DNA from 2 places in the Pseudoclavibacter sp. RFBI5 genome. Region 2 is predicted to be linked to the other one. Evidence: riboswitches for the same ligand, from Rfam matches in the RefSeq annotation. Region 2 holds a riboswitch; the other holds the start of a gene.
The links. Region 2 has a riboswitch for thiamine pyrophosphate ahead of C5E06_RS14015 (YkoF family thiamine/hydroxymethylpyrimidine-binding protein). Riboswitches for the same ligand answer to the same signal wherever they lie in the genome.
Positions count from the first base shown of each region.

Region 1: linked by a shared signal. The riboswitch ahead of C5E06_RS05655 (ECF transporter S component) and the one ahead of C5E06_RS14015 (YkoF family thiamine/hydroxymethylpyrimidine-binding protein) in region 2 are both predicted to bind thiamine pyrophosphate.

Region 1 covers NZ_PSYA01000007.1:156,859-171,871, reverse strand. Annotated here, with positions in the region: gene C5E06_RS05710 (LysR family transcriptional regulator) at 1-50, shown strand, start outside; gene C5E06_RS05705 (phosphoribosylanthranilate isomerase) at 146-751, opposite strand; gene C5E06_RS05700 (hypothetical protein) at 807-1,169, opposite strand; gene C5E06_RS05695 (class I SAM-dependent methyltransferase) at 1,237-2,004, opposite strand; gene C5E06_RS05690 (cytidine deaminase) at 2,077-2,517, shown strand; gene C5E06_RS19570 (hypothetical protein) at 2,563-2,697, opposite strand; partial or broken gene C5E06_RS19565 (GntR family transcriptional regulator) at 2,740-2,934, opposite strand; gene C5E06_RS19560 (hypothetical protein) at 2,931-3,971, opposite strand; gene C5E06_RS05680 (metallopeptidase family protein) at 4,110-4,457, shown strand; gene C5E06_RS05675 (hypothetical protein) at 4,495-5,106, shown strand; gene C5E06_RS05670 (cobalt ABC transporter) at 5,135-5,707, opposite strand; gene C5E06_RS05665 (energy-coupling factor transporter transmembrane protein EcfT) at 5,704-6,576, opposite strand; gene C5E06_RS05660 (ABC transporter ATP-binding protein) at 6,573-8,099, opposite strand; gene C5E06_RS05655 (ECF transporter S component) at 8,105-8,758, opposite strand; TPP riboswitch at 8,810-8,919, opposite strand; gene C5E06_RS05650 (hypothetical protein) at 8,944-9,276, opposite strand; gene glgX (glycogen debranching protein GlgX) at 9,416-11,611, shown strand; gene treY (malto-oligosyltrehalose synthase) at 11,658-13,982, shown strand; gene treZ (malto-oligosyltrehalose trehalohydrolase) at 14,032-15,013, shown strand, end outside.
Region 2 covers NZ_PSYA01000010.1:1,518,755-1,533,767, forward strand. Annotated here, with positions in the region: gene C5E06_RS13965 (HNH endonuclease signature motif containing protein) at 1-1,341, shown strand, start outside; gene C5E06_RS19380 (hypothetical protein) at 1,376-1,594, opposite strand; gene C5E06_RS13970 (GNAT family N-acetyltransferase) at 1,783-2,286, shown strand; gene C5E06_RS13975 (alpha/beta hydrolase) at 2,303-3,097, shown strand; gene C5E06_RS13980 (TetR/AcrR family transcriptional regulator) at 3,094-3,672, opposite strand; gene C5E06_RS13985 (NADP-dependent oxidoreductase) at 3,783-4,829, shown strand; gene C5E06_RS19675 (hypothetical protein) at 4,792-5,085, opposite strand; gene C5E06_RS13990 (M20 family metallopeptidase) at 5,221-6,633, shown strand; gene C5E06_RS13995 (RimK family alpha-L-glutamate ligase) at 6,630-7,634, shown strand; gene C5E06_RS14000 (NtaA/DmoA family FMN-dependent monooxygenase) at 7,730-8,956, opposite strand; gene C5E06_RS14005 (LLM class flavin-dependent oxidoreductase) at 8,981-10,174, opposite strand; gene C5E06_RS14010 (VOC family protein) at 10,296-10,637, shown strand; TPP riboswitch at 10,663-10,772, shown strand; gene C5E06_RS14015 (YkoF family thiamine/hydroxymethylpyrimidine-binding protein) at 10,798-11,460, shown strand; gene C5E06_RS14020 (ECF transporter S component) at 11,457-12,047, shown strand; gene C5E06_RS14025 (ABC transporter ATP-binding protein) at 12,037-13,746, shown strand; gene C5E06_RS14030 (energy-coupling factor transporter transmembrane protein EcfT) at 13,743-14,507, shown strand; gene C5E06_RS14035 (NtaA/DmoA family FMN-dependent monooxygenase) at 14,500-15,013, shown strand, end outside.

The DNA of each region.
Region 1 (15,013 bases), on a different contig from region 2:
GCGCCGACCTGGAGGCGGAGTTCGCGGAGGTCGACCCACCGCGCCCTTGACCAGCTCTAGTGAGCTGACCACGAGCGCATGCTGGATGCGGCGACAGGGGTGGCTTTCATCACGCAAGTTGGACAGCAGATCGGGCCACGAGCGGTCAGCCGGCGCGCTTCGCTGACTCCACGAAGGCGCGAATCCGGGCGTGGTCCTTGACGCCCGGGCTCGACTCGACCCCGCTCGACACGTCGACGCCCCAGGGCCCCGCCTCGCCGATCGCCTCGGCCACATTCCCCGGGTGCAGGCCGCCTGCCAGCAGCCAGCGCCCCTCGGGGCGACGCCGGACGAGCTCCGAGAGGTCCCAGCGCTCGCCAGACCCCGGCTTTGGCGCATCCAGCAACAGGAGTTCCTCACCGAACGCCCCGACGCGCAGCTCAGGGTCGTCGGCGAGCGAGGTGGCTCGCCAGATCCGCGGGAAGATCGCGCCGGCCGCTCGAACCTCATCGCCCGAGTAGGAGCCGTGCAGCTGCAGCACGTTCGCGCCGATTGCTGCCGCGATCTCGGCCGCATCCGTGGCCGGCATGTCGTGCACGACCAGCACCCGATCGACACCCGCAGCAACGGAACCGAAGATCTTCGCGGCCTCCTCCGCAGAACGCCTGCGCGGGCTCGTGCGGCTCATGACGATGCCGACCGCGTCGGCTCCGCTCTCGACGGCAACCGCCGCCGACTCGACAGAATCCAGGCCACACACTTTGACGTACACGCGAGCATCCTAGGACGTGGATGCAGGAGAGGTCGCCTCGCTCCCCCGCGAGGCGTCACCGCTGGGGAGCGCCCGCGGGTGCCGCAACCAGATCGCGCCGCCGCTTGGGCGCGATGAACTCGAGCAGGGAGAAGACTGCGAGCGCGGCGAGGGCACCGGCGCCGGCTGCCCCCAGCGCGATGAGCAGGAAGCTCGACACCACTGAGGGGACGACGGAGGCTGACAGGGTCACGATGCTCAGAGCGACGAGGAGCAGGAGGATGGCGGCGGCCAGCACTCCCCAGCACGTGCGGTTGAGCAGGCGCGGCCGCACCGAGCGGACGATGCGCAGCGCGATTCCGACGCCGAGCACCATGCCCCAGAAGGCGAACTGCGCGACCGTCTCATGGGTCAGGGTCTCCCCGAAGACGTCGATCATGGCCCCATTCTCGCGGGCCGCGTCGCACCACGCCAGCGAGCGCGGACGCTCCGGCGCGTCGAGCAGCTCAGTCGCGCACTGCGGCCAGCCGGAACCGCCGCTGCGTGACGACGATCGGCCGGGAGGCGTCGAGGCGACGCAGCGAGCTGATGTTGGCGTCGACCTCGAAGCCTGGGACATCCCACGGCACCAGGGCCATGTACTCGACCAGCGCACGAGCATCCGCGAACGCCATCCGCCCAGTCCACTCGTCGGCGAGCTCGATGCGGAGCCCGGCGGCCGCCACCTCGCTGCTCGCGTTCGCCAGCGTCACGTCGTCGTGCAGCGGGTCGCCGCCGAACCACTCCCGGAGCTCGTGCGCTTCCCGTCCGTCGACCTGCTGGGTCAGGAACCGCCCGCCCGGCGCGAGCACACGGGCGACTTCCCCGGCGTCGAAGGACTCGTGGCGGCACACGACGAGGTCCAGCGACGCATCTTCGAACGGCAGGGAGTCACCCGCCTCGGAGTCATAGCGGTGCACGCCCACACCGAACGGCGCCAGGTTCCGCCTCGCGATCTCGATATTCGGCTCCCACCCCTCGGTTGCCGCGATGACCAGGGACTCGGCGGCGGCACCGAGGTCGCCGATGAGCTCGATGAGCCGCTCGCCGCCTCCCGTGCCGAGGTCGGCGATGCGCGTGGCAGTCGCCATCGCGGCACGGCACTCGGCGGTGAAGTCCCAGTGGGGTTCGTCGGCGGTCATGCGCCCGTCCAGGGCGGAGAAGTCCCAGCCGACCATGGCGGCGGCGTGCGCAGCTCGCCACTCCTGCGGGCGGGAGCATTCGTCATCGGTCACAGGGGCACCCTAGCGAGGCGCGCGGCTATCGAGCCGGGAGGCCCTCTCGAGGACACCTCGTAGGCTCGCGTCATGACCGTTTTCGAGCTCGCATCCGCCCGGCCCGTCTCGGAAGGCGAGCTCGAGCTCGTCGAAGCCGCCCGATCGACGATCGATGCGACGACGGATGCTGGGCCGGATGAGGACGGCATCCACACGGTAGGGGCTGCCGTGCGCGCGGCGGACGGCCGGGTGCACGTCGGCGTGAACCTGCACCATTTCACGGGCGGGCCCTGCGCCGAGCTGGTGGCGCTCGGCTCGGCCCGCGCCGCTGGTGCCCTCGAGCTGACGCACATCGTCGCCGTCGCGAACCACGGCCGCGGGGTGATGAGCCCCTGCGGGCGTGACCGCCAGGTGCTCGCCGACCACTACCCCGACATTCGGGTGATCCTGCCCGGGCCTGACGGCCTGATCAGCGTGATCGCGCGCGAGCTCCTCCCCCTCGCCTACGACCACGCCTCAGCGCAGGTCTAGAGACGCGTGAACTCACCTGGGGGTCGAGGCGAAGAACCCGCGGTGTCACTCAGGTTCGCGCAAACCGTCGCGGCTGCCTGACTCCTGAGCGGCGACAGTTCTGAGAATCGCAACGACGTCATCGAGCGGCACCCGGGCTTCACGGCTCGCATCCAGCAGCGAACGGATGTGCTCGATCACCGTCTGAGGCGCTCGGGATGCCCCGGGAGCCACACGCGTCCCCGCCGCAGTGCGAGTGACAACGAGCCCTTCCCGCTCCAGCGAGCGATACGCCTTTGCCGCCGTTGCCTGCGCCACCTCGAAGTCGCGTGCGGTCTGCCGCACCGTGGGAAGCCTCTCGCCGTCACCGAGAACGCCAGATCGAATAGCACCCCGAAACAGCTCCGCGAGATCCTCGGCAGACTTTGACGCGGTCAACGCGCGGCCGCCGAGACCGATGCCCCCGCTGCGGCTGCGGCCGGCCGCGCCGCGGCAGCACGCACGGTGTCCACCGCGAGCCTGAGCGCGAGCGCGACCCCAACCCCCTGGAGCAGATACCCGGTCACGTTCATCGGGTACGACAGCGCGCTGAAGCCCCCCTCGATGTAGAGCTGCGGGTAGGAGACCTCCGCTGACACCCAGCGCTCGTCGAGACCGACCGTCATCGTGCTCGTGGAGCCGACGTGCATCCAGACAGCACCCAACGTGGTGACCAGTCCCGCGAGGACGATGAGCGTCAGCACGCGCGCGGTCGCATCGCGATGGGTCTTGAGCGTGGCTGCGGGAAGGGCTTCGGGGCGGTTCGCGTCTGCTTTCAGCACCCAGACCAAGACACCCGCCGCCGCAAGAAGCGTGGCAAGCGTGGCCAGGTGGTTGGGCCAGCCGGCACCCGCCAGGTATCCGAAGCTGCCGTTGAAGTGCGAGTAGATGGGAAGCGTGGTGTAGCGAGCCACGTCGCCGAAGAACGGGCCCTCTGGCGGTGCCGAGACGGCGATCAGGATCTGCCAGAGCGCCGTGACGGCGATCAGCACGGCTGAGAATCGCACCACCCAGAGCCACAGACCGGGAGCGAAGGCGTTCCAGCGTCTCCGAGGCGCGAGGGCCCTCGAGCCGGGAGCGGTCAGCGGGACCGAACGCAGAGCCAGACCGGCCACTGCGACCACCACGATCGCGGCGACGAGTGGAGCGGGCCGACGCCACCATCCATCGAAACCGGAGACGTCAGATCCTCCTCCAGCGGTAGCGAGGGCGCTCGTGAGCGTCGCCACGGCCACGATGAGGAGGCAGCCACCGACCCCGCACCAGAGCAGCACCGTCCGCCTGAAACCCGAATCAGGGAGCGCGACGATTCGGCGCGGCCTCACCCACGAGACGGCGAACAGGACCAAGCCGAAGGTGATGGCCACCTCCAGCGGCAGGAACTCCCGCACCCCGGAAGAGAGGCTGCGGATGAAGTTGAGAATTGGGTCGATCACTCATGCCTCCGAAGGTGCCGCTCGCGCGGTGCGGACAAAATATTGTGATGCGAAGTTAGCACAACTTGTACTGCGCTCGCAGTGCAAGTTCGGTTCGCCGCCGGGCCCTGTCCAGCCGCCCTGCGACACAATGAGCGGATGGAGATGTCGCGGGAGAACTTCGAGGCCCTAGTCGTCGACGAGCTCGATGAGCTGCCGGACGAGATGGTCGACGGCCTCGACAACGTGATCTTCGTCGTCGAGGACCGGCCAGAGGACGGCTCGCTCGACCTGCTCGGCGTCTACGAGGGGTTCGCGCTCACGGATCGCGGCCAGTACGGCTTCGGCGAACTGCCCGATCGCATCGTGCTGTTCCGCGAGCCGCTCCTGTCGATCTGCGACGACGAGGAGACCCTCCGCGACGAGGTGCACACGACGCTCGTGCACGAGATCGCGCACTTCTACGGCATCGACGACGCACAGCTCCACGAGCTCGGCTGGGCGTAGAGCCTCCCGAGTCGCGCGTCCCCGGTACGCTTCCCGGATGCAGCAGACGCCACCAGCCCGCGGGCCCCTCCGGCCAGGACGCCTCCTCTGGGGAATCGTCCTCGTCCTGGCGGCACCAGCCTTCGCACTGTGGATGGCCGTGACCGGTCTGCTCTCGGCGCTTGCTGCCGCGAGCATCACGGTCGACGCCGTCGGGCTCATCCCGCCGCTCGTCGAGGCCGGGCAGACGCTGCTCTCCGCGTTCGCGTTCTGGGCGATGTTCGTCTCGGCAGGTGCTGGCCTCGTCGTGCTGATCCTGCTCGGGGCGCGGAGCATCCAGGCCGCTCGTCGCACAGCGGGCGCGGCCGGTCCGACGTTCGGCTCCGTGCTCTGGGGGTGGGCATTCGCGATCCCCCTCGCGACGGGAGTTGGCGCGCTCGCCGGTCTCCTGCTGCGGCCGGTCGCCGACAGCATCGGCACCGGCCTCTCCCTCGACGCCGGTCCCGGCACCAGCATCGACTACGACGACGCCGTCTACGGCCTCATCGTCGGTGGCATCTGGCTGCTCGCGGCGCTGGTGGGGCTGGTCATCGCCGTGATCTTCACCGTGCGCTACGTGCGCGCTCGCCGCCGGCAGAGCTCAGACCAGACGGGCACCGGCCCGCGCTGACAGCGCCTCGCGACGCCGCGAAACCCCGTCATGCGCTGGGCGCGGCCTCGATGATGACGTCGGCGAGCAGGAACGGCGCATTGCGTCGCCAGTGCTCGCGCTCTTGAGCCGCCCACATCTCCCAGAACTCCTCGAAGACGCCGACGTCTGCAGGACGCGAGAGCGCCCGCGGCTTCCGGTGGGCCTCGTCGAGTTCTATCCACACGCTCGTCGTCGCGAGGGGCGCGCTCTCGTGCGACAGCGAACCGCAGCCCTCGACGATGAGCGGCGCGGAGCCGTCGAGCTCGCGCCACGGACCGGGCGCGTCCGCCGCCCAGTCCCAGCTCTCATAGCCGGGGCGGTGCGGGAGCCCCGGCTGCTCGGGACGGAGCATGTCGCGATGCACCGCCTGCGAGGCGGCAGCGAGGCCACCCCAGCCCGGGTAGGCGTCGTCGAGGGACACCAGCTGCGCGCTCTCGAAGCCGCGCGCCCGGAACTCCGCCAGCAGTTCCCCCGCGAGCGTCGTCTTGCCCGAGCCCGACCCGCCGTCGATGATCACGACCGGGCGCGAGCCGCGGGCATCCGCGAGCACGCGGTCCAGCAGCGCCGCGACCCCGCTCACGCGCTGCCCACGAGCCGGTACGACCCCGCCGCGACGGCCACTCCGATAGCCGCGCCGGCGATGACCACTGCCGCAAGCACGAGAACGAGGTCCCGCCAGTCGAGACGTGAGGGGCGAGCCCACGTCCGCGTGATGTCCTCGGCGCCGAAGCCGCGAGCCTCCATGACGGTCGCCAGTGTCCCAGCCCGTCGCAGCGCGAGAGCGAGCAGCGCGAACGCCATCGTCATGAACCGTCGGATGGCACCCGAGTCGCCGAGACCGCGAGCGCGGCGCGCCTGGCTCATCGCCGTCCAGTCGTCGCGGAACACGGCGAAGAGGCGGATGCCCGCGAGCGCCGAGACCACAAACCTCGCCGGGAGGTGCGCGACCTGCGCCAGACCGTCGGCGAGGCGGGTCGGGTCGATGCGGTTCAACGCGACGAGCGTCGGCACGCCGATCGCGAGCACGCGCACGCCGACGGCGATCGCGAGCTGGATGGAGTTGTCGGTGATGTTCGCGTAGAGGAACTGCCCGTAGCTCGCCCCGCCGGGCTTGGCGTACAGCAGCATGCTCGTGGCGGAGACGGGGGCGGCGATGAGGAGGATCCAGCTCGATCGCAGGACCTCCATGGGGCGCACTCCGGCGACGCCGAAGGCGAGGAGCGAGAGCGTCAGCGCGACAGCCGCCGAGACGACATCGAGCGTCGTCAGCAGGGGAATCGAGTACAGCACCGCCGCCAGGAACGGCGTGACCGGGTTCACGCGGTCGAGGAACCGTCCGCCGACGAGGAGCACTTCGAGCGGCACGCCGTCGGCATCGACCTGGGGCGATGTGGCCGACCCTGCCGGGCGGGAATCCGCCGAGGCGACGCCCGCGCCGCTGCCGATCATGCTGGCACCTTCTCGTTCTTGCGGTCGTGGGCTTCGATGCGGATGCGCTGGTCGCCGAGCACACGCACGAGCTGCTCGTCGTGAGTCACGGAGACCAGCGAGTGCCCCTCGGAGACGAGGCGAGACATGATCGTGACGAGCTCCGTCCAGGTCCTGCGGTCCTGCCCGAAGGTGGGCTCGTCGAAGATGAGCACCCGAGGCGCCGTCGCGAGCACCGTCGCGACGGACAGGCGACGCTGCTCACCGCCGGAGAGCGTGAAGGGGTGCGCTTCCGCGAGGTGCGAGAGGCGCAGCGCCGCGAGCAGCTCGTCGACGCGTTCGCTCGTCTCGCGTCTGCCGCGCCCCACCGCATCCGGTCCCACCTCGAGCTCGCGCCGCACCGTGCCCGCGACGAACTGGTGCTCGGGCTGCTGGAAGACCGTGCCGATCCTCGTCAGCAGCTGACGGGAACGCCAGGCAGACGGATGCGGGCCGACCGGGCCCGCCGCGCGGAACCTGCCGAGCGCCCAGCCACCCCGTCGACGGCCAGCGTCTTGGCCAGCTTCACGCAGGGCACTGCTCGCACGCACGTCGCCCGCGATCGGCTTGAGCAGGCCAGCAAGCGTCAGCGCCAGCGTCGTCTTGCCCGCGCCGTTGGGCCCGAGCACCACCGTCGACTCCCCCGCCCGCAGCGTCGCGCCGAACTGCGTGTGCAGCGGATGGTCGGCACGCCCGAACCCGAGGCCGTCGGCGACGAGCAGGTCCTCCCCCGGGGCGCGCTCGCCCCGGGGAACCGAGGGTTCGTGACCGCCTATCCACACACCCGCCGCGAGGAGCGACTCCCGCTGCTCCTCCAGGAGCACGTCAGGGGCACCGTCTGCGAGCAGGTGCTGCTCAGTGCCGAGTACGACGACCCGGTCGACGCTCGAACGCCACACATCCACCCGATGCTCGATGACGATGAGCGTCGCGCCGGTGACCTCCGCGGCACGCACAACCGCCTCGCGAACCTCCTCGACACCAGCCGGGTCGAGGTTCGCGGTCGGCTCGTCGAGCAGGATGAGGTTCGGCCGCATCGCGAGCACGCCCGCGATCGCGAGGCGCTGGCGCTCACCGCCGGACAGCTGCGCGGTCGAGCGGTCGAGCGGCATCCGCAGCCCGACGGCGTCGAGCGCCTCGCGCACCCGAACCCAGGTCTCGGCGCGCGGCACACCGAGGTTCTCGCAGCCGAACGCGACGTCGTCGCCGATTCGGGCGAGCACCGTGTTCGCCTGCGGATCCTGCAGGACCAGCCCCACCGCGCCGCGCGCATCCGTCGGATGCCTGCCGTCGACCAGCAGCGAGCCGAGCTCCTGGCCATCGTCCTCGTGGTCGCCGAGCACCCCGGCAAGAGCCGCCAGGAGCGTCGACTTGCCCGCCCCCGACGGCCCGAGCAGCAGCACGGCCTCTCCGGGCTCGATCGTCAGGTCGAGCTGGCTGACCGCCAGCTTCGCCCGATCGGCGTGGCGCCAGCCCCACCCCCTCGCCTCGACTCTCGCGCCCACGAGCGCTAGCCGATTCGCTTCGCGCTTCTGCCCGCCGCGAAGCGGTTCAGCGCGCCAGTGGCGGCGAGTGCTCGCGTGAGCAGCCAGCCGACGACTCCGGCCAGCACCGCACCGGAGACCACGACCGCGACGAGGTAGATCGTCAGGAATTCAGGGCCCTTCTCGATGTTCGCGCTGAGGAACAGCTCGAGCACCCACGCGGCGACGGCAGCACCAGCGCCCGCGAGCATCGCGACGCTCAGACCGAAGCGCTTGTAGAGGAAGAGCGCGAAGATGAGCTCGGCGCCGAGGCCCTGCGCGATCCCCGAGTAGACGGTCTCGATCGACCACTGGCTACCGAGCAGCATGGAGACGCACGCCGCGAGCACCTCGACGAAGAGCGCAGCCCCCGGCTTGCGGATGATGAGCCCGCCCAGCACGCCGCCGAGCAGCCAGATGCCGACCGCGATGCCGCCGATACCCGGAGTGAACGCATCCATCGCCACGAACCAGGCGTAGCCGACGCTGTTCCAGAAGATGAAGATGAGGCCCGTCGCGACACCGAGGACGGCCGCCGTGACGATGTCGATGACCCGCCAGCGGAAGCGGCTCTTCGGCGCCTTCGCCTGAGCCGGAACCTGCGCTGCCGCAGTCGGAGATGGAGTCGGGGAAGTTGTCATGCTGTGTGCCCTTTCGAGTGAAAGTGCACGGGCGCAGAGCCGTGGGCGACCCTGCTCGGAGATGTGCCTCCCTGCGCTGGCATTACCCAGATCAGGTTTGACGGTCGAAGGCTTGAGCCTTCCTCTCAGCCCGGACTACCGGACTCCCGTGAACACCCCCGAGTATAGGCCGTACCGCGCCTGAGCTACTTCTTGAGCGCCTTGATGAGACGCGGGAGCGCGTGCCCGACCGTCCACACCAGCGGAATCGACACGACAAGCAGCGTGATGATGTTCGGCCGGAAGCTCGTGCCGAACTCGTCATCCACGTACGCGCCGACCGGCACGGCCATCCCGCCGCCACCGCCGCCCGACGAGTTCTCCTGACCCTCCTCAGTGCTCTCACCACCGCCGTAGCCGTACGAGACGAGAGCGACCGGAAGGATCGTGGACTTGCCGAGTTCCACCTTCTCGCCGTAGGCGAGGGTGACGCCGAGCTTCTTGACCGAGTCCGTGAGGTTCTGTGTGAGGTTCGTCATGCGGCCAGCGTAGGTCGTCGACATGCCTGCCAACCAGGAGAAGTCCTGTGTGCTTGCGGGCGAGAGCGCTCCCACCCTTTGGTAGCTTTAGTGCCTGCATCCACACGCGATGTTCTTCGATGAAGCAATAGGAGCGTGCATGAAAACGTGGCCCGGAAATGCCTACCCCCTCGGAGCGACGTTCGATGGAAGTGGCACCAACTTCGCGATCTTCAGCGAGGCCGCCCACAAGGTCGAGCTGTGCCTCTTCGATGACGACGGCAACGAGGAGCGGGTGAGGCTCTACGAGCAGGATGCGCACGTCTGGCATGCCTACCTCCCTCACGTGCAACCCGGCCAGCAGTACGGCTACCGGATGCACGGCGACTACGACCCGATCAACGGAAGCCGCTGCAACCCGGCGAAGCTCCTCCTCGACCCGTACGCGAAGGCGACGACGGGCGAGATCGACTGGGACCAGTCGCTCTTCAGCTACAACTTCGGCGACCCCGACTCGTTCAACGACCTCGACTCAGCGCCCCACATGATGAAGGGCGTTGTCATCAACCCCTACTTCGACTGGGCTGGCGACCGGAAGCCGGGCATCCCCTACAACGAGTCCCTCATCTACGAGGCGCACGTCAAGGGGCTCACCGAGCTGCACCCGGATGTGCCTGAGGAGATCCGCGGCACGTACGCCGGCATCGCGCACCCCGCGATCGTCGAGCACCTCAAGCGCCTCGGCGTCACCGCCATCGAGCTCATGCCCGTGCACCAGTTCGTGCAGGACAGCACCCTCATCGAGAAGGGACTCCGCAACTACTGGGGGTACAACACCATCTCGTTCCTCGCCCCGCACGCCGACTACGCCTCCCAGGGCACGGCAGGCCAGCAGGTGCAGGAGTTCAAGTCGATGGTGCGCACCCTGCACGCCAACAACATCGAGGTCATCCTCGACGTCGTCTACAACCACACGGCAGAAGGCAACCACCTCGGCCCGACCCTCAGCTTCCGTGGCATCGACAACGCCGCCTACTACCGGCTCGAGGACGACGACAAGCGCTACTACACCGACTACACGGGCACCGGCAACTCGCTCAACATGCGCCACCCGCACTCGCTGCAGCTCATCATGGACTCGCTGCGCTACTGGGTCACCGAGATGCACGTCGACGGCTTCCGCTTCGACCTCGCCTCCACCCTCGCCCGCGAGCTGCACGACGTCGACAAGCTGTCCACGTTCTTCGACCTCGTGCAGCAGGACCCGGTGGTCTCGCAGGTGAAGCTCATCGCAGAGCCGTGGGACGTCGGCCCCGGCGGCTACCAGGTCGGCAACTTCCCACCGCAGTGGACGGAGTGGAACGGCAAGTACCGCGACACGGTGCGCGACTTCTGGCGAGGCGAACCATCGACCCTCGGCGAGTTCGCGAGCCGCATCACCGGCTCCGCCGACCTGTACGAGCACTCCGGACGCCGCCCCTTCGCCTCCATCAACTTCGTCACGGCCCACGACGGCTTCACGCTGAGAGACCTGGTCTCCTACAACGAGAAGCACAACGACGCCAACGGCGAGAACGGGAACGACGGCGAGAGCCACAACCGCTCCTACAACCTCGGCGTCGAAGGCCCCACCGACGACCCCGAGATCAACGCCATGCGGGCCCGCCAGCAGCGCAACATCATCGCGACGATGCTGCTCAGCCAGGGCGTGCCCATGCTCCTCCACGGCGACGAGCTGGGGCGCACGCAGAACGGCAACAACAACACGTACGCGCAGGACAGCGAGATCAGCTGGGTGCACTGGGAGAACGCCGACGAGCCACTCGTCGAGTTCACGAGGGCCGTCGCGCAGCTGCGCGCCGACCACCCGACGTTCCGCCGACGCCGCTTCTTCAACGGCCGCGTCGAGGAGCGCGCCGAGGGATCCGCGCTGCCCGACATCGTGTGGCTCTCGACCGACGGCACGCAGATGGCATCCGAAGACTGGAACGCCGAGTTCGTGAAGTCGATGGGCATGTTCCTCAACGGCAACGCCATCGCCGGACGCGACGAGCGGGGCGAGGAGATCACCGATGTGAGCTTCATGGTCTACTTCAACGCCAGCGAGACGGTCGTCGAGGCGACCATCCCCAGCGTCGAGATCACCTCCCACTGGGACATCGTCATCGACACCTCCGGCATGCACACCGACCTCGAGGCCGTCGAGCCGGGAGCAACCATCCCACTCGAGCCGCGCTCGCTCGTCGTGCTGCGCGAAGCCGAGCTCAAGGAGAAGCCAGACCATTCGGTCGCCGCCTCCGTCGCCGCGATGACCACCCCCATCCCCATCATCACGCGGCCGCCCCTCGGCAGCTGACCCCGCCAGAGCCATCTCAGAAGCACCTCGCGCCACGGAGACCATGATGCGCATCCCATCCAGCACGTACCGATTCCAACTGACGTCGGAGTTCGACCTCGACGCCGCGACCGAGCAGCTGCCCTACCTGGAGCGGCTCGGCGTGGGATGGGTGTACCTCTCGCCCATCCTCCAGGCGACCCCAGGCAGCACGCACGGCTACGACGTCGTCGACCCCTCGAGGGTCGACGACGAACGTGGCGGGCGCGAGGGGCTCGAGCGGTTCTCCGCGAAGGCCCGCGAGCTGGGCCTCGGCGTGCTCGTCGACATCGTCCCGAACCACATGGGAGTCGGCACACCACGCGACAACCCGTGGTGGTGGGATGTGCTCGAGCACGGCCAGCAGGCCGCGCACGCCGAGTCCTTCGACATCGACTGGGAGGCGGGCGGCGGCAAGCTCCTCATCCCCACGGTCGGCGACGACGACATGCCCAGGGAGCGGGGCGACGCGATCGCCAACGTGACCGTCGACACCGAGGCCGGCGTGCTGCGCTACCACTCCACCGAGTACCCGCTCGCGGAAGGCTCGGCACCCGAAGGCGCATCGGTGCGGGAAGTGCTCGACAACCAGCACTACCAGCTCATCCACTGGCGCCAAGGCGACAGCCGCCTCAACTACCGCCGCTTCTTCACCATCACCTCGCTCGCGGGCATCCGCGTCGAAGACGAGCACGTGTTCGAGGAAGCTCACGCGGAGATCCTCGACTGGATGCGTCACCGCCTCGTCGACGGGCTCCGGATCGACCACCCGGACGGACTCCGCGACCCGGGCGGCTACCTGCGCCACCTCGCCGACCGAACGCGCGGAGCGTATGTGCTCGTCGAGAAGATCCTCGAGGGCGACGAGGCGCTGCCCGCCGACTGGCGCACGGCAGGGACGACCGGCTACGACGCGCTCGGCCAGATCGACCGGGTACTCGTGGACGCCGACGCCGAGGAGCCGCTCGACGAGCTCGCGGCGGGAGCAGACGGCGACCCGGTCGACTGGGAGCAGCTCATCCACGAGGCGAAGCGCGCCGTGGCCGACGTGTCACTGAACGCCGAGATCCGCCGCATCGCGCGAGAACTGCGCGCGACGGGCCTCGAGGACGACCTCATCGAGGACTCCGTCGCCGAGATCGCCGCCCACTTCAGCGTGTACCGCAGCTACCTTCCGACGGGCGCGAACCACCTCGCCGATGCGGCCAAGGCCGCCACCGAGCAGCGGCCGGATCTCGCGGCGTCGATCGCCCGCGTCCTGCCGTTCCTCGAGGCGCCAGAAGCCGAGGCCGCGCTGCGTCTGCAGCAGACCACCGGCATGATCATGGCGAAGGCCGTCGAAGACCGCTCGTTCTACCGCTACGCACGCCTCACCTCCCTCAACGAGGTCGGCGGCGACCCGAACGTCTTCTCCATCACCCCGGAGCGGTTCCACGAGCTCCAGACGGCACGCGCCCGTGACTGGCCAGACGCCATGACCACGCTGTCGACCCACGACACGAAGCGCGGCGAGGACACTCGCGCACGCATCACCGCCCTCAGCGAGGTCCCCGAGTTCTGGGCGGAGAGCGTCGCCGAGCTCCAGAACGTGGCCCCCATCGACGACAACGCGTTCGCGCAGCTCACCTGGCAGGCGATCGTCGGCGCGTGGCCCGCATCCCGCGAGCGCCTCACCGACTACCTCGAGAAGGCCGCGCGCGAGGCCGACCTGCACACGAGCTGGACCAACCCGGACGAGACGTTCGAGGGGCAGCTGCACGCGGCCGTCGACGCCGTCTTCGACAACCCCGTCGCGTCGAACGTCGTCCAGAACGTCGTCGCCGAGACGCAGGAGGCGGGCTGGTCGAACTCGCTGACCGCGAAGATCGTGCAGCTCACGATGCCGGGCATCCCCGACGTCTACCAGGGCACGGAGCTGTGGACGCGCACCCTCGTCGACCCAGACAACCGGCAGAGCGTCGACTACTCGTCGCGCACTGCGGCGCTCGACGCGATCCTGCACGGAGCGGTCCCCGCGATCGACGACTCCGGTGCCGCGAAGCTGCTCGTGACCGCGGCCTGCCTGCGCCTGCGCCGCAGCCGACCGGAGCTCTTCACCGAGTACGAGGGCATCACCGCCGACGGGCCGGCGGCAGAGCACGCACTCGCGTTCTCGCGGGGCGGTGCCATCACGATCGGCACGCGCCTCCCCATCGGCCTCGAGCAGGGCGGCGGATGGATCGGCACGACCATCCCCCTCCCCGAGGGCGAGTGGATCGACCAGCTCACCGCAGCCGTCTTCACGGGCGGCAAGGACGTCCCGCTCGCCGCGCTCCTGCAGCAGTACCCCGTGGCGCTGCTCGCCAGGTCCTAGCCGGCACCCACATCCACACCATCTCGCTTCCCACCAAGGAGTTTTCCCCGTGCGCGATTCCCGCTTCGATGTCTGGGCACCACACGCCGAGACGCTGACCCTGCACCTCGACGGCACCGAGCTGCCGATGCGGCGCACCGACGGCGACTGGTGGGTACCGGACGCGGCGCTCGAGCTCGACGAGGACACCCACGACTACGGCTACCTCGTCGACGGCGACACGACCCCCATCCCGGACCCCCGCTCGCGGTGGCAGCCGGACGGCGTGCACGGCCTCTCGCGCACCTTCGACACCGACCGGCACCCGTGGGTGGACGGCGACTGGACCGGCCGCCCGCTCGCGGGGTCCGTCATCATCGAGGTGCACATCGGCACCTTCACCCCCGAGGGCACGCTCGACTCGGCGATCGACCGCCTGGACCACCTGCAGGAGCTCGGCGTCGACTTCGTCGAGGTCATGCCCGTCAACGCGTTCAGCGGCACCCACGGCTGGGGCTACGACGGCGTCGACTGGTTCGCCGTCCATGAGGGCTACGGCGGACCGGCCGCCTACCAGCGCTTCGTCGAGGCCTGCCATGAGCGCGGCATCGGCGTCATCCAGGACGTCGTCTACAACCACCTCGGCCCCTCCGGCAACTACCTGGGCAAGTTCGGGCCCTACCTCTCCGATCACCACGCCACGGCGTGGGGCGACACCGTCAACCTCGACGGGGAGAACTCCGACGAGGTTCGCGCGTTCATCCGCGCCAACGTGGCCATGTGGTTGCGCGACTTCCACGTCGACGGGCTCCGGCTCGACGCGGTCCACGCCCTCATCGACGACCGCGCCGTGCACATCCTCGAGGAGCTGGCCCGGGACGTCGACGAGCTCGAGGCGCACGTGGGTCGCCCGCTGACCCTCATCGCCGAGTCCGACCTCAACAACCCACGCCTCATCACGTCGGACGAGGCGGGCGGCTACGGACTCGATGCTCAGTGGTCGGACGACTTCCACCACGCCGTGCACGTCAACCTGACCGGGGAGACCAGCG
Region 2 (15,013 bases):
ATCTCGGCAGAGATCTCGATCGAGGTGCAGGCGAAGCACGGCTTCGTCATGAGGCAGCTCGCCGGTTCGTGGAACGCCGTGCGTGAATTTCCGGCCGCAGTGGACGCCGTGGCCGACGGGCGCATCTCCGGTCGCCACCTCGATGCCATCGTCAGCTCAGGGCTCCTCGTCACCCACGAGGTCGAAGCCGAGCAGACCGCCCTGCGTGCCCGCTACGTCGACCTCGCACTCCGCGAGGTAAGCACCCAGATCCTGACGGACGCGGCACTGAAGCGGCTGACCGCCCGCATCGCAGAGGAACTCACGCGGGTCCCACTCGCCGAGCGGCGCAAGGTGACGCGCATGAAGGGCTTCGTGTCCGTGACCGACTCCGGTGACGGACACGGAGTGCTCCACGTCGGCGGCTCACTCCTTCTCCTCACCGCGGTCCGGGACAGAGTCAGAAAGCAGGCGACACTCGTCCTGCGAGCTCGATCACGGGCGCAGAAGGCTCAAGCAACGGGAGAGGTGCCGCAGGGCGCCGCCGACGAGCGCACCCTCGGCGAGGTCAGCGCCGACCTCATCTGCGACCAGCTCCTCACGAGCGAACCGAACTCCGCACCCCTGGCATCCGGGGTCCAGGCGAAGGTGCACCTGGTCATCCCCACGACCACGCTGCTCGCCGACGAACGCGACCCCGGCCACCCTCCGGCTCTGCTCGACGGCCTCACACCGGTACCGCTCGACGAAGCCAAGCGTCTCGCGGCCCACGCCCCCATGTTCACGAGAATTCTCACCCACCCGATCGCGGGCACCGTCCAGGCCGTCGACACCTACAAGCCAACAGCGGCGATGCGGCGATTCCTCGCGGCGCGCGACGTGCACTGCCGGTTCCCCGGCTGCCGACTCCCAGCACGCGGGTGCCACATCGACCACACCCATGAGTGGGAGCACGGCGGTGCAACCTGCACGAACAACTTGGAGCATCTCTGCGTGTTCCACCACGTCATGAGGCACGCAACGCCGTGGTCGGTTCTGCAGCTCGAAGGCGGAGTCCTCCAGTGGACGACACCAAGCGGAAAAGTCCTGACAGACAGACCCGACAGGCAAGGCGTTCGCTTCGTGCCGTCGGCGGATGCCGGAAGCACCAGCCCGCCGAAGGCAACGAGTGAGGCGGATGCAAGGTCAGGGCCTGGGACAGGGCCTGGGACAGAGACAGAGACAGAGACAGAGACAGAGACAGAGACAGACGCAGGATCAGGCACAGGCACAGGCACAGGCACAGGTACAGGACCGGACGTCGAGCGGGGCAGCAGCGCCCGGCGAGAACGCGACGCGGGCACCGACCCTCCGCCGTTCTGAGGCCTCGCCGAGCGAGACCTCCTCACTCCCCGAGCTAGACCTCTTCGATACCGACGCCGCGGAGCAGAAGCCTCTGCTCTCCAACCCCTGCGCGCTCTGAGAGGACGACCCGCGAGAGCACCTGCTGCAGGCGAACAACGTACAGAGGAGCGCCGGCCGCATGTCCATCAGACGCGCGTGCCTCGGTCGTGCGCCCGCCCGTCGTGCGCTGTTCGGTCAACTGGCCGTGCGTCATGCGGAGCGTGATGCTCATGATCTGCCCTCTCGTTCGGCACCGGTTGGATAGGTCGTCGCGTCAGCGTAGGAATCCCTGGTCCGGGTGAACAGCAACCTGCGCAAGACGGGCACACGAGACGACACCGCGCTTCGCGGGGCGAAACACGGCGTCACCTGGGGGCCGAACGAAGAGCGAGACGCCCGGAGGCGGAGCACCATGTGCGCATGACAAACGCGCTCACCGTCCGCCACCTCGACATCACCTCCGCCGAGGTGTCGGAAGTGCTCGACATCCTCGACGCGGAGTACCGAACCAGGTACCGGGAGTTCTACAAAGACGACATCACCGCGTACCCCGTCACCGACTTCACGTCCCCCGACGGCGCCTTCATCGGCATCCTCGAGGGTGACCTCCTCGTCGCCGCCGGCGCCATCCGCCGATACGACTCCACCACCGCAGAGGTCAAGCGCATGTGGACACGCGACACGCACCGCCGCCGCGGATTCGCCCAGCGCGTCCTGCGAGAACTCGACGCAGCAGCCGGAGACCTCGGCTACACCCGCATCTTCCTCACCACCGGCTCCCGGCAACCCGAAGCAGTCGCCCTCTACCGAGCGTCGGGCTTCGAAGGCGGCGAACGAAGCATCCCGGAATTCGACCTCCCCGTCTTCGCGTTCGAGAAGCCCGTCGGCCGCACCACCCTCGTCGAGCACCCCTCCCACAGCTGAGCGATATCCTCGGCGGGTGCCAGCAACTCCCCCGAACCAGCAGCCACCGCGACGCAGACGCAGCCGGCTGCGACGCGCGCTGATCTGGACCTTCTCGATCATCGCCGCGGTCTTCGTCGTCGCCATCGCAGCATTCCTGATCTGGGCGAACGTCGGGGTCATGGCAGCCGAACCGGAACCCCTCGCATCGGTCACGAACAACCCAGCTATCTCGGTCACCGAGGTCGACGGCTCCCTCGTGCTGAGCCCGAGCGAGGAGCCAAGCGACACCGGACTCGTGTTCATCCCCGGAGCCAAGGTCGAGCCGTCGGCCTACGCCGCGAAGCTCTCGAGCCTGGTCACCGACGACAACATGACCGTCGTCATCCCGCAGCCGCTCCTCAACCTCGCGTTCTTCGACACCCGCACGCTCGACGACTACACGACCGCCGCCCCCGAGGTCACCACCTGGTCCGTCGGTGGGCACTCCCTCGGCGGAGTCCGCGCCTGCCAGCTCGCCGAGTCGCCGGACGTCGCCGGCCTGCTGCTGTTCGGCAGCTACTGCGCCAACGACCTCGCCGACGACGAATCGCTCGACGTGCTCAGCATCACAGGAAGCGCCGATGGGCTCAGCACCCCGCAGAAGGCAGCGGACGCACGCGCCCTGCTCCCCGCCGACGCCGAGACCCTGGAGATCCAAGGAGCGAACCACGCGATGTTCGGCAACTACGGCCCGCAGTCCGGCGACGGAACCGCGACGATCCCCGACGAGGACGGGCGCCAACAGATCGCCGCGGCGACCTCAGCCTGGGCGGCAGAGCTCCAGCCCTAGGCGGAAGGCACGGCGTCAGGCGAAGCGAGCATCCGCCGCACGGTCGGCTGCACGTCGACGGACGCGTCGGGGAGGTCCTCCTCTAGCAGGGAGAGCCGGTGCAGGACGACCCCGTCGATGAACGCGAACAGCGCAGACGCACGGGCCTCGGCATCGTCGACGCCGAGACCTGCGATGGCACCCGCCGCCCAGCCCCGCAGGCGATCGCGGCCCACCCGGATCGCCTCGGCGACCACCGCGTTGTGGGTTCCCTCGAGGACCAGGGCGTACCTGGCGAGCGTCTGCGTGCGGCCGACGCCCGTCATGTCGTCCACCCCAGCGCAGATCGCCGCGCAGAAGCGCTCCACGCTCGGCTCGCCCCACTCGTAGCTCAGCAGCCACTCGGCGTAGTCGCTGCGCTCCAAGCGACCGATGACGCCCTCGATGAGCGCCTGACGTGTCCTGAAGTGGTTCGACGTCGACCCCCGCGGGAGCCCCGCCTCGGCGTCGACCCGCGCGTGCGTGAGCGCACGCATCCCGCCAGATGCGAGGAGCTCGAGGGCGGCGGTCAGCGAACGATCACGCGTGGAGGGCACCCCCGAACTCTAGACGCAGAGATCTCGACACAGAAACTACGGGCGTAGTGCATCCACTACGAATGTAGTCATCGACCGGTATGGTCAGAATGCTGTGATTGTCTGACGTGATGACCTCAACCGCCATCAGCACGCAGATCCAGCTCGCCTCCCGCCCGGAGGGGTGGCCCAAGGAAACGGACTTCCGCACGGTCACGGTCGAGTACGCCGAGCTGCAGCCAGGTCAGGTGCGCGTCGAGAACCTCTTCCTCTCGGTCGATCCGTACATGCGCGGCCGCATGACCGACGCGCCGAGCTACGTCGCCCCCTACGCCCTGGGCGAGACGCTCACCGGCGGCGCGGTCGGCGTCGTGGTCGAGTCGGCCAGTGACGAGGTCCCGGTCGGGGCGCACGTGCTCCACGCATTCGGGTGGCGCGACATCGCCCAGGAGGACGCGGCGTCGTTCCGCGTCGTCGACGAGATTCCCGGCGTCCCGCTGTCGCTCTACCTCTCGATGCTCGGCATGACCGGCCTCACCGCCTACGTCGGCCTCACCGCGATCGCGGGCCTCAAGGAGGGCGAGACGGTCTTCGTATCGGGTGCGGCGGGTGCCGTCGGCACCGCGGTCGGACAGATCGCCCGCAAGCTCGGCGCCAGCCGCATCATCGGCTCAGCGGGCTCCGACGAGAAGGTGGCCCTCCTCACGGAGAAGTACGGCTTCGACGCCGCCTTCAACTACAAGGAACGGCCCGTGCGGGAGCAGCTCGCGGAGGCGGCGCCAGACGGTATCGACGTGTACTTCGACAACGTGGGAGGCGACCACCTCGAGGCGGCCCTCGACGTCTTCAACCGGGGCGGCCGAGCGGCGCTGTGCGGTGCCATCTCGAGCTACAACGAGCGCGAGAAGCCAGCGGGTCCGGACAACATGGCCAACCTCATCAAGCAAGCCCTGCGGTTGGAGGGCTTCACTGTCGGAGGCTACGGCCACCTCGCCGGGGAGTTCCAGCCGCGGATGGTCGAGTGGCTGCGGGCGGGCGAGATCGCCTACGACGAGACGGTCGTCGTCGGCCTGGACAGCACCGTGCAGGCGTTCCTCGACATGATGCGCGGCGCCAACACGGGCAAGATGATCGTGGATCTCAGCGGCGAAGCGCGCGCTCGTGCCGTGTATGCATGACGAGCCCCGGCACGAACAGAACGAGAATGACGGGAAGCATCGCGAAGAGCCCGATGACGTGCCACAGCTGACCGGCGGCGACGACGGCCAGGAGGGCCCCGCCCATGCGCAGCCAGCTCGCGAGCTTCGGCGTTCCCGGCGGGTCCTTGAAGATAGGCAGCCTGCGCCCGGCACCCGCCCGTCCGACAAGGAAGTGCGCCCAGGTCGTGAGCGCGAGGCTGAGCCCGAGCAGCACGGCACCGAGGATGAACATCACGCTGCCACTGTAATCCAGCTTCACGTTACGGCCCACGACGGCGACCCCGACACGGCCCACCACGCTCCCGGAGAATCGAGGCACGATGGATGCGGACGGCCCACCCGGGGCTGCCGGCGGCAAGGAGCACACCACGTGAGCGAAGCAGCAGACCCGACCAGCGCACCCCGAGCAACAGGGGCGACCCGCGGAATCCGGGTGGGCGCATCTCCCACGACTCCCAGCAGCACCTACCTCGATCTCGTGGCCGCAGAGACCGCCATCGCCGCGGCCGCCGCGCCGCCCATCACCTCACCGCACGACGGAGCCTCCATCGAGGACACGTCGGCCATCCGCGCGGCCGCTGATTCCCTGCAGCCTGAGCTGGTCGAGCTCTCCCACCGCATCTTCGAATACGCCGAGGAGGGCTTCGAGGAGACGCAGAGCGTCGCCGACATCGCCGAACTGCTCGCAGAGCACGGCATCACGGCACAGCTGGGAGCCTTCGGGCTCGACACGGCGCTCGTCGCGGAGCTCGTCGTCGGCGAAGCGAAACCAGATTCGACGGAGGCGCCGACGGTCGCGATCCTCGCCGAGTACGACGCCCTGCCCGGCGTCGGGCACGGCTGCGGGCACAACATCATCGCCGCCTCCGCTGTCGGCGCCTTCCTCTCGCTCGTCGAGGCGAGCCGCCGCCACGAACTCCCCGCGGGCCGGATCGTGCTCTACGGCACGCCCGCGGAAGAGGGCGGCAACGGGAAGGAGATCATGGCGAGGGCCGGCGCATTCGACGACGTCGACGCCGCCATCATGATCCACCCGTTCGGCTACGACGTCACCGACCAGCCATTCATCGGGCGACGCATCCTGCGTGTGCGCTACTACGGCGTCCCGGCACACGCCTCAGCCTCGCCGTTCCAGGGCCGGAACGCGCTCGACGCCGCCAACCTCAACTACCAGGCCACGGGCCTCATCCGGCAGCACCTCTACCCCGGCGACCGCATCCACGGCGTCATCCTCGACGGCGGGCAGCGCCCCAACGTCGTGCCGGAGTTCGCGGAGCTCGAGTACTACGTCCGCTCGAACGCGGCGGAGACCTTGAAGGAGCTGAGCCTGCGCCTCGAGGACATCGCCAACGGCATCGCCCTCGCGACCGGCACGGGCGTCGAGGTCGAGTGGGACCCGCAGCCGTTCACGATGCCGCTGCGCTACAACACGCCCCTCTCCGAGCGGTGGGCGGTGCACCAGGAGGCGCGGGGCCGACGCGTCCTCACGAAGGCGTCCGTGCCATCGCACCTCGCCGCCTCCACCGATTTCGGCAACGTGAGCGTTCGCGTGCCGGGCATCCACCCCGTCATCGCCATCAGCCCACCGGATGTGAGCCTGCACACACGTGAGTTCGCTCAATACGCGACCAGCGACGCCGCGAGCACGGCCATCGCCGATGCGAGCACCGGCCTCGCACTCGTGGCCGCCGATTTCCTCGCCGACTCCAACCTCCGTGCCGCCGCACGGGCCGACTTCGACGCGGCCGGCGGCGCACTCGATGTCGAAGGGTTCTTCTCATGAGCGCATCTCCCTCCTCCCAGCCCGCAGCTGCTGGCCCTGTCGTCTACGCCCTGCACGAGAACCCCGAATGGTGGCCGCCGTTCCAGGCCGCCTTCGACGCGGCCGGTGTCCCGGTCTTCGAGTGGCGGCTCGTCGAGGGCGTGCTCGACATCGACGCGCTCCCGCCAGAGGGCATCTTCTGGTCCCGCATCAGCGCCTCGTCGCACACCCGAGACCACGCACTCTCGAAGGACTACGCACGCTCGGTGCTCAACTGGGTGGAGGCTGCCGGCCGGCGCACCGTCAACGGCCGGCGGGCCATCGAGCTCGAGGTCAGCAAGGTCGACCAGCTGACGCTGCTGCGCCGCGCCGGCATCGACACACCCCGCACGGTCGCCGTCATCGGCAAGCAGGGACTGCGGGACGCGGCGAGGGAGTTCCCGACACCCTTCATCACGAAGCACAACCAGGGCGGCAAGGGCCTCGGCGTGCGCCGCTTCGACGCGTTCGCCGACTTCGAGAGCTACCTCGACTCCCCCGAGTTCGAGGAGCCGCTCGACGGCATCACCCTCCTGCAGGAGTACCTGCGACCGGCAGGCGGGTTCATCACCCGCGTCGAGATCGTCGGCGGCGAACACATCTACTCGATCGCGGCAGACACCATCCACGGCGGGTTCCAGCTCTGCCCGGCGGATGCCTGCGCGATCGACCCAGACACTGGGCGCCCGGTCGTGCCCCCAGGTGCTGAGCTCGCGCCAGAGCCAGGCACCTCGATCTTCTCGCTCCGACAGGGCGGGCACGACGAGATCGTCGAGCGCCTCATCGCGTTCACGAAGGAGATCGGCCTCGAGATCGCCGGCATCGAGTTCATCGAGACCGAGGACGGCCGTCAGGTGGTGTACGACATCAACACGAACACCAACTACAACGCCGACGTCGAGCGCGTCGCCGAAGGATCCGGGCCGGGCGCCATCGCCGCCCTCCTCGGGCGCATCCTCCGCGAGACCTACCCGAACTCGTAGTCGAACGCAGCGTCGCGCACGCAGCCGGACAGCGAAGAGGTGGGCGTCGGAGCTCAACTCCGACGCCCACCTCTTCTCCTCGGGCAGGTTCCGGGTCAGTGCGCGAAGGCCGAAGGTGCGCGCGTTCCTCGCTCGGGCACGGGGATGCCGAGGTTCTCCCGCAGCGTCGTCCCCGTGTACTCCTCGCGAAGCGAGCCGCGCTCCTGGAGGATCGGCACGACGTGGTCCACGAACTCGTCGATGCCGCCCGGCGTGAGATGCGAGCCGATGACCAGCCCGTCCGAGCCCTCGTTCTGCACGAAGTCGTCGATCTCCTCGGCGACCTGGGACGCCGTTCCGACGTACCGCACACCGCCGAGCTCGTGGCGCGCGAACTCGCGGATGCTCCAGCCGTTCTCCGCCGCCTTCTCGCGCCACCTGCGCACGGTCGCGAGGCGGTCACCATAGGTGAAGGCGCGGCCCTCGATGATGGGCGCGCTCTCCCCATCCGGGTCGAAGTCGGGCAGCGGACCATCGAAGTCGATCTCCGAGAAGTCCCGGTTGCGGCCGAAGCCCTCGACCCGACCCTTGATGTCGGCGTAGAAGTCTCGTGCCTCCTCGAGGCGCGAGTACGGGGAGAAGATGACGTCGGCGTTGGCGGCCGCGAAGTCGCGACCCTGCGGCGAGATGCCCGCCTGCACGATGATCGGCCTGCCCTGCGGACTGCGGGGAACCGTGAAGCGACCGCTGATGTCGAACTGACTCGTCGAGACGTCGAAGCGTCCCTCCTCGGCGGAGTCCAGGAACTGGCCAGACTCCTTGTCGGCGACGATCGCATCCGCCGACCAGGAATCCCACAGCTCCCTGACCGTGTTGACCGTCTGCTCTGCCCGCTCGTAGCGCTCGGCGTGCGGAAGGAAGCCGCCGCGTCGGAAGTTGGCACCGGTGAACGCGTCGAACGACGTGACCACGTTCCAGCCCGCCCGCCCGCCGGACAGATGATCGAGGCTGGCGAACTGGCGCGCGAGCTCGAACGGCTCGTTGAAGGTGGCGTTGATCGTGCCCACGAGCCCGATGTGCTCGGTGACCGCGGCGATGGCGGCAAGCACGGGAATGGTATCGGGGCGACCCGCGATGTCGTGGTCGAAGATCTCGCCGCGCCGCGAGCGCAGCGCGAGCCCCTCGGCGAGGAAGAAGTAGTCGAACTTCCCCGCCTCGGCCTTCTGGGCGGCGTGCTTGAACGTCGAGAACTCGATCTGGCTCCCGGCATCCGGGTGCTCCCAGAGGGTGTGCTCGTTGACTCCGCCGACGTAGGCGGCGAGGATGATCTGCTTCTTGGTCACGATGATCTCCTGATCGAGTCGGGCCTAGACGGCGGCGTAGCGGTTCGGGACGGTGGTCGGCAGGCCGAGGAGGCCCCGCAGGGAACGCGCTTCGTAGCGCTCCCGGAAGAGCCCCTTCTGCTGGAGGAGGGGAACGACGTCGGCGACGATGCGGGGAAGATCGTCCGTCACGACCCCGGGGTGCAGGCGGAAGCCGTCGTAGCCGAGCGCCGAGAGCGTCTCGAAGTGCTCGACGAGCTCGGAGGCCGAACCGGCGAACACCGCGGGCGGCTGCTCCAGCGTGCGGCCCTTCGCGTCGAGGCGAGCGAGACGAGCAGCCCCGGTCTCCTCGGGCCCGTCGAGGAATACCGCCACGTCGACGTAGACGGAGAGCGGCTCGCCGGCACGGCCCACGTTCTGCTCGGCGGCCCGCACCTCCGACAGGATGCTCACGGCCGAGGCGACATCCGACGGGGTGACGAAGAGCAGATCGGAGCTCGCGGCGGCGAACTCGTACGGCACCTGGGCGTGCCCGAGGGAGGCGACCACGGGCTGCCCCTGCGGCGGCCGCGGCGTGATCGACGGGCCGCGCACGCTGAACCATCTGCCCTCGAACTCGACGCGGTGCACCTTCGCGGCGTCGAGGAAGCGGTCCGTGGAGGCGTCGCGGATCTCCGCGTCGTCCTCCCAGCTGTCCCAGAGCCTGCGCACGACCTCCACGAAGTCGTTGGCCTCGGCGAAGAGGTCGCCGATGTCCGCGGTCGAAGCACGCTCGAGGGTCTCCAGGAACTCCGCCGGGTCGCGGCGCCCGAAGTGCGTGTGGTCCGACCCGATCGAGAGTCGAGCCTGCCAGCCGGCGCGGCCCTCGCTCGTGTAGTCGAGCGTCGCGACAGCCTTGGAGACGTGGAAGGGCTCGGTGTGCGTGGTCGTGACCGTCGGGATGAGACCGATGCTGTGGGTCACGGGGGCTACCCGCGAGGCGATGAGCAGCGCATCCAGTCGTCCCCGGACCTCGTCGGTGCGATCGTCGTCGTGCAGCCGCTCGGACGACTGCAGCGTCAGCGAGTCCTCGATGGTCGCGAAGTCGAGGAGCCCCTGCTCGGCGAGCTGGACGAGCCCCACCCAGTAGTCGGGCGTGAAGAGCTCGTCCGGACGGGCGCCCGGCTCCCGCCAGGCGGCCGGGTGGATGCCGGCGCCATCGAGTGCGACGCCGAGGTGGATTCGGTGTGGGTTCGTCATGATCTGACGCTAGGTGGCGCCACGCGGCGAGGCCACGGCACCTGACGCGCCCCGTTACGCGTCGCAACGTGGCGACATGTTCGTGGAGGCTCCTCGCACCGACGTCGAGCATCATCGGGGCATGGCTATCAAGGGCGTACTTGCGCAGATCACCGTGTCCGACCTGGCTCAGGCTACGGAATATTACGGCAGGCTCTTCGGGCGCGGCCCCGACGAGAATCCGATGCCGGGTCTTCTGGAGTGGCACTTCACAAGCGAGGCCGGCCTGCAGCTCTGGGCCGACTCGAGCCGCTCGGGCAGATCCACGGTGGTGTTCACCGAGGACGACCTCGCCGGTGTCGCCGAACGGCTCGACGCGGCCAGGATCGAGCACGGTGGAATCGAAGACGCCACTCACTTCCAGATCCTCCAGGTGCTCGACCCGGAAGGCAATCACGTGGTCTTCACGAGCGCAGGAAGCTAGGCGCGGACGGCGCCGGGGCTACAGTGTGGCCGTGCACGGGAGCCCGATGAGTCGGGCTGAGAGGGAGTACTCGAACTCCGACCGTTGAACCTGATCTGGGTAATGCCAGCGAAGGGAGTCAACTCACCCGTGCCGTCACGCTCCGACGGAAGGCACGCACATGGAAACCATCACCCAAGACCCGCTCGCATTCGGGGTGGGCGCACGAGTCACCGTCTCGGTCATGTCCGACCGCTACGTCGACGTGATCCTCGCCGCACTCGACGCCGCCGACTCTTCCGGCCTCGTGCTCGAGACGGGCGACGTGAGCACCTACGCGGGCGGCGACGAGCAGTCACTGCTGAGCTGGCTCACCGACCTCTCGCAGCACATCGCGGCGACGGGACTGCACGCCTCCATCCAGGTGCTGCTGTCTCGCGGCTGCCCCGGCGAGGCCGTCTGCGATCTGCCGGGAGGCGCCGGCCCCAGGCGAGTGGACGCGCCCCGCGGACGGAGGTCTGGGAGCTTCGCGAGCGCGGAGTGGGCGCTCTACCCCCTCGAGGATGCGGGCTCGGCAGAGCGGACGCCCGACCACATGCGCGAGATCTACGCGGCCATCGAGACGGCGAAGGCGAGCGGCACGTTCGTGGCCTCCGAGCATTTCGTGACGAAGCTCAGCGGCGACCTCGGGCGCGTGCTCGAGACGGTCGCGGTCGCTTGGGCGGGGGTCGGGGCGCACGTGCAGCACGTGACGAGCCACCTCACGATCTCCCTGAACAGCCCCAGTCATGCGCGCGGCCAGGCAGACTCAGCCATCGACACAGCAGCCGAGGCTCGCGCATGAGCCTCAAGCTGCGGGACATCGTGCTCATGGTCGTGCTCGGCACGGTCTTCGGCTTCCTGTACTGGGCGCTCGTGCAGGCGTGGACTGCGCTCTCCATCGCGATGGGGCCGGCTGGCGACCTCGCCCAGCACTTCCTCTTCGGCGGCTGGCTGCTCGTCGCGCCCATCGCGATCGCCATCATCCGCCGGCCTTTCGTCGGCGTCATCGCGGAGGTGCTCGCCTCCGTCATCGAGGTCGTGTTCCTCGGCTCGGCCGTCGGCCCCCTGCTCTTCGTCGCCGCCGCCATCCAGGGCATCGGCAGCGAGCTGCCGTTCGCGCTCGGCCGGTACCGGAAGTACGGGTGGCTGCGGTATGCGATCTCCGGCGCGCTCGGCGCGGGCCTCGTGTTCTTCTACTCGGCGTTCCGCTCGGGCTGGTACGGCCAGGAGATCCTGTTCCTGCGCTTCGGCATCCAGCTCGCCTCTGGCATCATCCTCGGCGGCCTGCTCGCGAAGCTCATCGTCGATTCGCTCGTGCGCACCGGCGTGCTCGACAACTTCGCGATCGTGCAGGACTCGAAGCCGCTCGCCGTTCGCCGTGCGGTCTGACAGCTCGAGCGCCGATATCTCGAGCCTTGACATCGAGGCGGTCGGTTTCGAGGCGATCCACTCCTCTGGAGACGGGCTCGGGCCAGTGGATCTGCGCGTGGCGCCGGGCGAGCACGTGCTCGTCATCGGGCCGTCTGGGGCGGGCAAGTCGACGCTGCTGCAGGCGCTCAGCGGGGTCATCCCCCATACCGTCCCCGCCCAGGTCAGCGGGCGCATCCGCATCTGCGGGGTGGAGACGCAGGAATCGGACGTGCCGCGCCTCTCCAGGCACCTCTCCGTCGTCGCGCAGAACCCGAGCTCCTCGGTGTGCCTCCCCGACGTCGCCGACGAGATCGCGTTCCCGCTCGAGAACCACGCCTGGGCTCCCGAGGCGATGGGGCCAGCGGTGCGCGCGGCCCTCGACCTCGTCGGCGCGGGGGTACTCGCCGGCCGTCGCACGGCGACGCTCTCGGGCGGTGAGACCCAGCGCGTGGCCCTCGCCGCGGCCATCGTCACGGAGCCCCGTGTCCTGGTGCTCGACGAGCCCACCTCGATGCTCGACCCTGCGGGAATCTCGTCGGTGCGCAAGGCGGTCGACGCGGCCTCTGCACGAGCATCCACGATCGTGCTCGTCGAGCACCGGCTGGACGAGTACGCGGGAGCGCGCGGCATCGCGGGACTCCCGGGACGCACGGTCGTGATTGCGCGCGGTGGCGTCATCGCGCACGACGGCCCGACCGCGCGGGTCCTGGTCGAGCACGCGGCGACCCTGCAGGAGGCCGGATGCTGGCTGCCGCTCGACGCGGAGCTCGCCGCGCTCACCGGCCTCGAGGGCGGACTCGCGAACGACGAGGTAGCGGACCGGGTCGCCGCGCTCGGTGCGCGCGCGGAGGCCGGGACGGCCGCAGTGGCGCCCTCGGCACCGACCCGCGAGGCGGAGGCCCTCAGCGTCGACAGCCTCGACGTCGTCGCTGGCGGGGCACCGAAGCGCACTCGCGCCAAGAACGCCTCGGAGGCGATCCTCCAAGGCGTGAGCTTCCAGCTCAGAGCGGGCGAGGTCGTGGCGCTCCTCGGCCGCAACGGATGCGGGAAGTCGAGCCTGCTGCGAACGCTCGCGGGTCTCGCTCGGCCCCGCTCGGGCCAGGTGCATGGCCCCCGCCCCGGCCTCATCTTCCAGAACCCGGAGCACCAGTTCTCCCAGCCGACCGTGCGGCGCGAGATCGAGCACGGCCTCGGAGCGGATGACGCGGAGCGCGTCGCCGAGCTGGTCACCCGCTTTGACCTCTCGGCGCATCTCGACCACAGCCCGTTCCGCCTCTCGGGCGGGCAGCAGCGGCGGGTGAGCATCGCCGCCATGCTCGCCCACGACCGGCCATTCCTCCTCGCCGACGAGCCCAGCTTCGGCCTCGACCGCCGTTCGAGCATCGCCGCGATGCACGCCCTCGATCGCACCGCGCGCAGCGGCTGCGGCGTGCTCTTCTCCAGCCACGAGCTGCGTGCCGTCTGCACGTACGCCGACCGGGTGCTGGTCCTCGCCGAAGGCGGGCTCATCGCCGAGACGACGCCGTTCGAGCTCCTCAAGAACGAGGGCCTCCTCGCCGCAGCGGGCCTCGAGCGAACGCCGCTGCTGAGCTGGCTCCAGGCGCGGCGCTTCCCCGCCGAGCGGGCGCGCGCGATCCTGCGCGAGCTCGACGACGCCGCGACACGGGTCGCGGCATGAGCCCCGCGCTCGAGCGCCGCAACCCCACCGTCAAGCTCGCGGTGCTGTTCGCCTGCTCGCTCGCGACGCTGTTCATCCTGAACCCACTGACCCTTGGCCTGCTGACCGTGCTCGCGATCATCGCCGTGCTGACGACGACGAGGCTCACCCCAGGAAGACTGCTCACCGCATCGGTCCCCTTCGTCGCGTTCGGGGTCGGCCTGGTCATGGTCAACGCGCTCAGCCGTCCAGGGAGCGAGATCCTCGAAGGCCTGCCGGTTCGGGTGACCAGCGAGGGCCTCGCCATCGGGTTCGCCCTGGCGCTGCGCACGACGGTCATCGGCATGCTGTCGATCGCGTTCATCGCGAGCACTCCACCCCGTGACCTCATGACGAGCCTCACACAGCACGCCAGGCTCAGCCCCCGCTTCGCGTACGCCCTGCTCGCCGGATTCCGCCTCCTGCAGCTCCTGCCGAGCGAGTGGCAGAGCATCCGCGCCGCGCAGGCCGTCCGGGCGCCGCTCGGACGAGACGGCACGCCGCGCACCGGGATCACCGCGTTCGGCGCTGCCGCGTTCTCGCTGCTCGTCGTCTCGATCCGCTCCGGTGAGCGCATCGCCCAGGCCCTCGAGTCGCGAGGCCTCGGAGCGGGTCCCCGCACCGTCTGGCGCCCGGTCGCGCTCGATGCCCGCGACGCAGCACTCACCATCGTCGTACTCTGCGCGTTCGCACTCGCGGCCACGCTCGGCATCGCCGCGGGAACGGGGCTGTCGCTTGTCTGAGAACAGCACGCGTCGGCTCACGCTCGTCGGGATGGTCAACCCGCCGACCCAGCGCTACGCTGCCGCTTGGCGCCACCCGGACTCGAACGGCGACTGGCTGCGCGCCAGCTCGTACATCGAGATCGCGCGACTCCTCGAGGGCGGCGGCTTCGACCTCATGTTCCTGCCAGACGCGCTCGCGATCCCGGAAGACGCCCTCGGCGACGTCGCGACGACCCTCGCCAGCGGCGGCAAGGGAGCCGTGACGCTCGACCCCATCACCGTGCTGAGCGCCGTCATCGGGGCGACGCGGAGCATCGGACTCGGGGCGACCGTGTCGACCACGTTCCTGCCGCCGTACGCCATAGCGCGGACGCTCTCGAGCCTCGACCACCTCTCCGCGGGGCGCGTGGCCTGGAACATCGTGACCTCGACGACGGATGCCGAGGCGCGCAACCTCGGCCTCGACCGCATCCCACCCAAGGGGCAGCGCTACGACCGCGCCGACCGCGTCGTGGCGCAGGTGC